DNA from 2 places in the Rhizobium sp. CRRU65 genome. Region 2 is predicted to be linked to the other one. Evidence: riboswitches for the same ligand, from Rfam matches in the RefSeq annotation. Region 2 holds a riboswitch; the other holds the start of a gene.
The links. Region 2 has a riboswitch for cobalamin ahead of nrdH (glutaredoxin-like protein NrdH). Riboswitches for the same ligand answer to the same signal wherever they lie in the genome.
Positions count from the first base shown of each region.

Region 1 (4,402 bases), on a different contig from region 2:
GCGGAATGCGGACGCGCATATATTCGATAAACTCGGGTGTCAGCCCATCCAATATAGGTGTCTTTGCTGTGGTTGGCGTTACCGCGTTCACGGCGATTCCCGTCTTTGCGAGTTCCTTGCCAAGAGACTTGGTGAAACCCAGCACACCAGCTTTCGCTGCGCTGTAGGCGGCGATGTTCGGATTTCCTTCCTTGCCCGCAACCGAGGAGATGTTCACGATCCGCCCATAGTCGCGCTTTAACATGACCGGAACGACGTGCCGGCAGCAGTTGAAGGTTCCCGTGAGGCAGACATCGAGGACGTCGTTCCACTCTTTGAGGTCGTATTCGATGGTCGGCTTTACCGGACCGGTGATCCCCGCAGAATTGACCAGACCGTCGATACGGCCGAAAATCTCTTCGGTCGCCGCCGCAGCGCTCTTCACTGATACGGGATCTGCGACATTGACGCCGAAAGCAGCCGTGCCGGATCCGAGAGCGGAAGCGCTGTCCTTCGCCATGTTTTCGTTCAGGTCCCAGATGGCCACCTTGCCACCAGACTGGATGACGCGCTCTGCGATCGCGTAGCCGATGCCCCGCGCACCGCCTGTGATCACGATGATGCGTTCCTTCAAGTCGATCATGTTCATTGGGCCGTTATCCTCCGATTGAGCCGCCGATAGCCGAATATCTATTGGAAATTCCGAGATTCGCCTTCAGCGTATCGATATGAAGGCCAGGAATAAAGATATCTCGGCCTCGCCCGGCGTCGGCGATACCGACATCGGTTTGCTCACCTTGACGGTCAATGGCGTGACTGCGCGATTGAGGCCATGCTCGACCGCACGGCCCCCGGGAAGACCGTGCCCTAGGTGTTCAGTCCCCACCCATCATGGAAGACGAGGTCTTCGAGCGGCAGGCGCTGCCGCCAGCCTTTGATGGAGAGTTCCGGCTCGTCATAGAGCCGATCGACGAAACCGGCACAGAGCCACGCGACCACCTCGATATGCTCGGGTATGCCGAGAATGGTTTTCAGATCGCCTTCGCGAAAGATGCTGACCCAACCGATGCCGACCCCTTCCGCCCGCGCCGCCAGCCAGAGATTCTGGATGGCGCAGACCGTCGAGTATGAATCCATCTTCGGATTGTGGGTGCGCCCCAGCACCACGCTGCCGCTGCGCGTGGGATCGCAGGTCACGCATATGCCGAGCGGCGCCTCCACGATGCCTTCGAGCTTGAGGGCGCGGTAGGCCTGCTGCCGCTCGCCGGCAAACATCTGCGCCGCCTCCTCGTTGGCACTCGCAAAGGCATCCCGGACGCGCGCCCGCACAGCGACACTTTTCACCAGAATGAAATTCCACGGCTGCATGAAGCCGACCGAGGGTGCGTGGTGAGCGGCCATCAGCAGCCGCTGCACGACATCGTCAGGCAAAGGATCGGGTCGAAACTGGCTGCGAACGTCGCGCCGCGTCATGATCGCGTGATAGACGGCCTCGCGTTCGGCCAAGGAAAAACCGGACGCCGCCGAAAGGGCATCCTCATCAAAGGGTCGCATCGTCAAATCCCCAACAACGCGACCGCCCCGCTGTCCGCGCGGATCGGTCTATCTTGCCAGGCCGGTCTTCTGACTCGGCGTCATCCGTCTGCCGCAGCCTTCCCGGCGAAAAGCCAGTGGCGTGATGAAGCGGCAAGCGTCGGCCTTACAGCGTTGGGCACGTTCCGGTCTTGCACCGGATTCCCGATTCTCCCGCCTTATCGGCGGGCACCTGACGGCGCATCTATTTCAGGAAAGCGCGGCGGCGGCAAGCCGCGAGCCGATGTGGCGTTGAAGCCGCGTTCAGTTGGCAGAGGCGCGATGTTCCCTGAACGCCGCAGCCAGGGTTCTGAGCGCCGAGCGCGATCTTGCATCCGTTAGTGTCGAATGCAGGACGATCTCCGACGAGGGCAGCGGCGGCAGGCTGAAGCGCTGACTCACTTCCATCGAGCCCACCGGCGCGAGACGGTGGGAGAATGCCGCGACCGCAAGCCCAGCCGACACCGCCGCCGTCATCACCAGCGAGCCCCCGCCCAGGAAAACCTCGTTCCAGGCGATTCCTGCACCATCGAGCGCGTGGGTAGCGATGTTGTGGACGCCACAAGATGGCGACAGTGCAGCAAGACGCAGCGGCTCACCGCGGCGATACTCGAACTGCGGTGCCGCGAACCACCCGAAATGCTCCGGCCCAAGCACCTCACCGTCACGCCGATCCTCTTCCCGGCGAATGATCGCCGCATCCAGCTCACCGCGATCGAATGCATCGAGCAACACTCGAGAATTGTCGAGCTGCACCTCGATCGTCAGCCCTGGATCGTGAGCGCTGAGACGCGCCAGAATCGTCGGAACCTCCGGCCCCGCCACATGCGCGGCGATGCCGAGCGTGAAGTGCCGATTTGTCGAGGAAAGGGCTGCGACCGCACGATCATGGGCGCCGATGAAATCCCGCGCGGATTGAAGAAAGACCGCGCCCTGCGCCGATAGGCGCACCAAGCGCGGGGTCCGCTCGATCAGCCTGTGGCCGAGACGCTCCTCCAGCCGCTTCAACTTGACGCTGATTGCCGCCTGAGTGCTGCCTAACGCCTCGGCGGCGCGGGTGAAGCTCTGCAGCTCGGCAATGGTCACGAACGCCCGCACCGCATCCACATCGAGCATTGTTATAGCAACCATCCAAAATTGTTGTTTCTGAAATAGAAAATCATCCAATTCAGTTATGGTCAAGCGCCGACTATGGTGGCTCGAACCGGCAGCGCCCCGATTTCACCTGTCATCGGGATTTCGTCGTCGCCCATCCCGTGCTGAAAGGACCAACCATGCCACCCGCTTCCATTGCCTCATCCAGGCTGCAGGGCATCGTCGCCCTGGCAGCCGCCTGCCTTTCGTCCCTTATGTTCGGTCTGGAGATCTCAAGCGTACCCGCGATATTGCCGACGCTGGAGGCGGTGCTGCATGCCGATTTCCGGCAACTTCAATGGATCATGAATGCCTATACGATCGCGGTGACTACGGTGCTTATGGCAACGGGCACGCTGGCCGACCGTTATGGCCGCAAGCGCGTCTTCCTGATCGGCATCATTGCCTTCGGCTTGACCTCGCTGATCTGCGGGCTCGCGGACAATGCACCCGTTCTGATCGTCGCCCGCTTCCTCCAGGGCATGAGTGGCGGCGCTATGCTGATCTGCCAAGTGGCCGTCCTCTCGCACCAGTTTCCAGAGGGGCGGCAGCGCAGCATGGCCTTCGGCTGGTGGGGGATTATCTTCGGCATCGGCTTGGGATTCGGGCCGCTGGTCGGCGTTATGATCGCGGCCTTGTCGACCTGGGAATGGGTGTTCCTGGTCCATGTTGTGCTGGCGGCCGTGACAGCCACGCTCGCCGTCTTCGGTGTCTGTGAATCGCGTGACCCCGAGGCGAAAAGCCTCGATATCGCGGGCATCGCCACCCTGTCGCTTTCCGTCTTCTGCCTTGCCTTCTACATCACCCAGGGGCCAGCCCTCGGTTTTGACAATACTACGGCACTTGCAGCCATCGGCCTTTCTGCCGCAAGTTTCATAGCCTTCATCGTTGCAGAGAAGATCAATTCGCGGCCGATGTTTGATGTCTCGGTCTTTCGCATCCGCGCCTTCTCCGGCGCCGTAATCGGCTCGGTCGCGATGAATATCAGCTTTTGGCCCTTCATGATCTATCTGCCGATCTGGTTTCAGGCAGGCCTTGGTTATGGTAGTCTCGCCGCCGGTCTGTCGCTGCTCGCCTATACGCTTCCCACGCTCATCGTCCCGCCGCTGGCTGAGCGGCTATCGCTGCGCTATCGCCCCGGTCTCGTCATTCCAATCGGCCTGTTCACGATCGGCCTCGGTTTCCTGCTGATGCGGTTCGGAGCTGCCTCCGACGCGGCAAGCTGGCTGACCATGCTGCCCGGCGCATTGCTTTCCGGCCTCGGCCTCGGAATGACCAATACCCCCGTCACCAACACGACGACAGGTGCGGTCGCGCGCGACCGCGCCGGCATGGCATCGGGGATCGATATGAGCGCCCGGATGATCTCACTCGCGATCAACATCGCAGTGATGGGCTTCATCCTGGTCAGCGGCGTGTTCTCACATCTAGAAAACGTCCTGCCGGCGACGCTCGGCCCGGAACAACTGCGGGCTATGGCTGAACGCATCTCAGCCGGAAACATCGCCTCCCTCCCCGATCTGCCCGCCAACATCATCCGCGACGCGCTCGTCGAGGGATTCGGCTGGGTGATGCTCTACGGTGGCCTCGGTGCGTGGCTGCTGGCCACGGCCAGCTTCCTCGTCTTCGGCTCAGGAAAGATTCGCCGCTGCGCCGAAGATGAGGCATGCAATTCGACTGTGGTTTGAGGATGAGGCAGTGCTATGCTCTGGAGGTG
Region 1 is NZ_JBLYZH010000014.1:157,675-162,076, reverse strand. It holds gene ACM5SV_RS25785 (SDR family NAD(P)-dependent oxidoreductase) at 1-628, opposite strand, end outside; gene bluB (5,6-dimethylbenzimidazole synthase) at 847-1,533, opposite strand; cobalamin riboswitch at 1,575-1,763, opposite strand; gene ACM5SV_RS25775 (LysR family transcriptional regulator) at 1,816-2,673, opposite strand; gene ACM5SV_RS25770 (MFS transporter) at 2,826-4,373, shown strand.
Region 1: another riboswitch for cobalamin. It lies ahead of bluB (5,6-dimethylbenzimidazole synthase); the one in region 2 lies ahead of nrdH (glutaredoxin-like protein NrdH).

Region 2 (4,402 bases):
GGTGGAGCACTCGTTGCCGCCTACACCGTCGGCCATCTCGTGCCGGCGATCGCGTCCTACGCCTTCATCGTCGCCATGCTGATCGGGCTGGTGCCGATCGCGCGGCGCGCCATCATGGCCGCCTTCTCAGGCACACCGTTTTCGATCGAGATGCTGATGACGATCGCCGCCGTCGGCGCCGTTATCATCAATGCCGGCGAAGAGGCGGCGACCGTTGTGTTCCTGTTCCTCGTTGGCGAGCTGCTGGAAGGGGTGGCAGCGGGCAAGGCGCGCGAAAGCATCCAGTCGCTGACGGCGCTGGTGCCGAAGACCTCGCTGCTCGAAGACAATGGGCAGACACGGGAGGTGCCGGCGGAAAGCCTTTCGGTCGGGGCCATCATCATGGTTCGTCCTGGCGATCGGATCTCGGCGGACGGCATCATCCTCTCAGGCGAGAGCGCGATCGACGAGGCGCCGGTGACGGGCGAGAGCACGCCAGTGCGTAAGGGCGTCGATGCCGTCGTTTTTGCCGGCACGGTGAATGGCGATGCGGTGCTTAGGGTTCGCGTTACGGCGGCCGCGGCCGACAATACCATCGCCCGCGTCGTCAAGCTGGTGGAGGAGGCGCAGGAATCGAAGGCGCCGACCGAGCGCTTCATCGATCGGTTCTCGCGCTATTACACGCCCGGCGTGGTCGTGGTCGCAGCGCTGGTTGCGGTCGTTCCGCCGCTGCTGTTCGCAGGGCCATGGGGCGAATGGGTCTATAAGGGCCTTGCGATCCTTTTGATCGGCTGCCCCTGCGCGCTCGTCATCTCAACGCCGGCGGCGATCGCTGCCTCGCTTTCATCCGGTGCGCGGCGCGGGCTGCTGATGAAGGGCGGCGCGGTGCTGGAGACGCTCGGCAAGGTGACGATGGTCGCCTTCGACAAAACAGGCACGCTGACGGAAGGCAAGCCTCAGGTGACTGACATCATTTCCTTTGGTCTGACCGAGGCGCAGGTGCTGTCGCGCGCGGCGGTGCTGGAACAGGGTTCCAGCCATCCGCTGGCGCTGGCGATCCTCAACCGCGCCAAGGCGGACGGCGTTCCCGTGCCGCCGGCCTTCGAGCTGGAAGCGCTGCCGGGCAAGGGCGTCAGCGGCAAAGTCGGTGGTGAGACGCTGGACCTCTTGTCGCCGCCCGCCGCCCGCGAGCGCGGGACGCTCAGTGCTGAACAGGATGCACGCATCTCAGCGTTGAACGACGAGGGCAAGAGCGTGTCGGTGCTGCTCGTCAACGGTGTTGTGGCCGGCCTTATCGCCATGCGCGACGAGCCGCGTCAGGATGCCGAGGCCGGGCTCGCTGCCCTCAAATCAGCAGGCGTCAAGGCTATCATGCTGACCGGCGACAACAAGCGGACGGCAGCAGCCGTTGCCGGCATGCTCGGCATCGACTGGCGCGGCGAGATGATGCCGGAGGACAAGCAGCGGGTCGTCGGCGAATTGAAGCGCCAAGGCTTCATCGTCGCCAAGATCGGCGACGGCATCAACGATGCTCCGGCGCTGGCCGCTGCCGATATCGGTATCGCTATGGGCGGCGGCACCGATGTGGCGCTGGAGACGGCGGATGCCGCCGTGCTGCACGGACGTGTCGGCGACGTGGCGCGGATGATCGAACTTTCCAAACGCACGATGCGCAATATCCTGCAGAACATCACCATCGCACTCGGACTAAAGGCGGTGTTTCTGGTGACGACGATCGCCGGCATCACCGGGCTCTGGCCGGCGATCCTCGCCGATACCGGCGCCACCGTGCTGGTGACGATCAACGCGCTGCGGCTGCTTCGAATAAAGATATAAACTTTCCTGACTTCATCCCTCCCGCGCTCGTCACCGGCGGGATGTCCCATCGACGATTCAGGCCCGATCTCGAATCGAAAATCGCGGGACCGGCCATAGATAGGCTCTCCTCGTCAGGACCTTCTCCACAGCCTGCTTTCTTTAAGCTTTCGTTAGCCATGTTTTTCACAGGAACGTAGCGATTTCAAACCTGTCGTAACGCAATGCACAAACCATCCGTTGACGCGAATTTGGATTGGCGTACTATATCTAGTGTTCGAGGTTCCGTCGATTCGTGAGGATCGGCGGCTAAGACGGGAATTCGGTGCGCTTCGCCATCATGGCGCGGCAATGCCGGAGCTGCCCCCGCAACTGTAAGCGGCGAGCAACTGTCCGATTTCAGGTCACTGGAGCATGATGCTCCGGGAAGGCTGGGCAGGCGCTTTGACCCGTGAGCCAGGAGACCTGCCTCGAACGAAACGTCCACGGGCGGGGTGTCGGAAGGTCGCGTTGCATGGCTGCGGGGAATCTCCGCATCGCGTTTCGCAGGCCCGAGCCTCCGCCCCCGAAACCTTCGCATTGAGCCACTTCGGGGTGAAGTCATGTCAGTATCTCAGTTCAGGCCGCCACCCGCTAGAGGTAGAGGGCGGATCACGCCCAGCGGCTGAACGAGCCGCATCGCTGCAAAATACAGAGTGTTTTCGACGGATATCGCGAGATTTCCGATCGATGTCCTGCGTCCCAATCGCGTCGTCACGAGGAATATCATGACCATCACCGTCTACAGCAAGCCTGCCTGCGTCCAATGCACTGCCACCTACCGCGCCCTCGACCGGTTGGGCGTCGATTATGACATCGTCGATATTTCGCAGAATGCCGAAGCGCTCGAGCGGGTCCGCAGCCTCGGCTACATGCAGGCGCCCGTCGTCATCGCCGGCGAGCAGCATTGGGCCGGCTTCCGTCCCGACATGATCAGCGCACTTTCCTGAGGAAAGGCGATGGCTCTGATCGTCTATTATTCCAGCCGGTCCGAGAACACCCATCGGTTCGTCGCCAAGCTCGGACTGCGCGCGGCGCGCATTCCGCCAAATGGCGCAGACGCGTTCCATATCCGCGAACCCTTCGTGCTGATCGTGCCGACCTATAGCGGCGACGGCGGCAAGGGCGCCGTTCCCAAGCAGGTGATCCGTTTCCTCAACGATACGGAAAACCGAGGACACATCCGCGGCGTGATTGCCGCGGGCAACAGCAATTTCGGCGAAACATACGGGCTCGCCGGCGACGTGATCTCAAAGAAGTGCCAGGTGCCTTACCTCTACAGGTTCGAACTGCTGGGCACAGAAGCGGATGTCGCCAACGTCAAACACGGAATGGAACGGTTTTGGACACGGGAATTCTCGAACGCCCTTTGAAAGCAGCGGAAACGCTCGACTACCACGCGCTGAATGCGATGCTGAACCTCTATGACGATCAGGGGCGGATCCAGCTCGACAAGGATCGAATGGCGGCCAAGCAGTATTTCCTGCAGCATGTGAACCAGAACACGGTGTTCTTTCACAATCTCCGGGAAAAGCTCGATTACCTCGTGACCGAGGGCTATTACGAGCAGGAGGTTCTCGACCAGTATTCCTTCAATTTCGTGCGGGATCTGTTCGACCAGGCCTATGCCAAGAAGTTCCGTTTCCCGACCTTCCTCGGCGCCTTCAAATATTACACCAGCTATACGCTGAAGACCTTCGACGGAAAGCGCTATCTCGAGCGCTATGAGGACCGCATCTGCATGGTGGCCCTGGCCTTGGCGCGCGGCGACGAGAGCCTTGCCCGCGACATGGTCGACGAGATCATTTCCGGCCGCTTCCAGCCGGCGACGCCGACCTTCCTCAATGCCGGTAAGAAGCAGCGCGGCGAACTGGTTTCCTGCTTCCTGCTGCGCGTCGAGGACAATATGGAATCGATCGGCCGGTCGATCAATTCGGCGCTGCAATTGTCGAAGCGCGGCGGCGGCGTGGCGCTGTCGCTGACGAATATCCGCGAGGCAGGCGCGCCGATCAAGCATATCGAGAACCAGTCCTCGGGCATCATCCCTGTCATGAAGCTGCTCGAAGACAGTTTTTCCTATGCCAACCAGCTCGGCGCACGGCAGGGCGCGGGGGCCGTCTATCTCAATGCCCATCACCCCGACATCATGCGCTTTCTCGACACCAAGCGCGAAAATGCCGACGAGAAGATCCGCATCAAGACGCTGTCGCTCGGCGTCGTCGTGCCCGATATCACCTTCGAACTCGCGAGGAACAACGAGGACATGTACCTGTTCTCGCCCTATGACGTGGAGCGCGTCTATGGCGTGCCCTTCACCGAGATTTCGGTGACGGAAAAGTACCGCGAGATGGCTGACGACGCCCGCATCTCCAAGAAGAAGATCAAGGCACGCGAATTCTTCCAGGTGCTTGCCGAAATCCAGTTCGAGAGCGGCTATCCCTACATCATGTTCGAGGACACGGTGAACCGGGCAAACCCGATCGCCGGACGTGTTTCGATGAGCAATCTATGCTCGGAAATCCTGCAGGTGAGTGAGGCGAGCGAATATAACGACGACCTCTCCTACAAA
Region 2 is NZ_JBLYZH010000032.1:7,597-11,998, reverse strand. It holds gene ACM5SV_RS35940 (heavy metal translocating P-type ATPase) at 1-1,815, shown strand, start outside; cobalamin riboswitch at 2,058-2,282, shown strand; gene nrdH (glutaredoxin-like protein NrdH) at 2,562-2,783, shown strand; gene nrdI (class Ib ribonucleoside-diphosphate reductase assembly flavoprotein NrdI) at 2,793-3,206, shown strand; gene nrdE (class 1b ribonucleoside-diphosphate reductase subunit alpha) at 3,176-4,402, shown strand, end outside.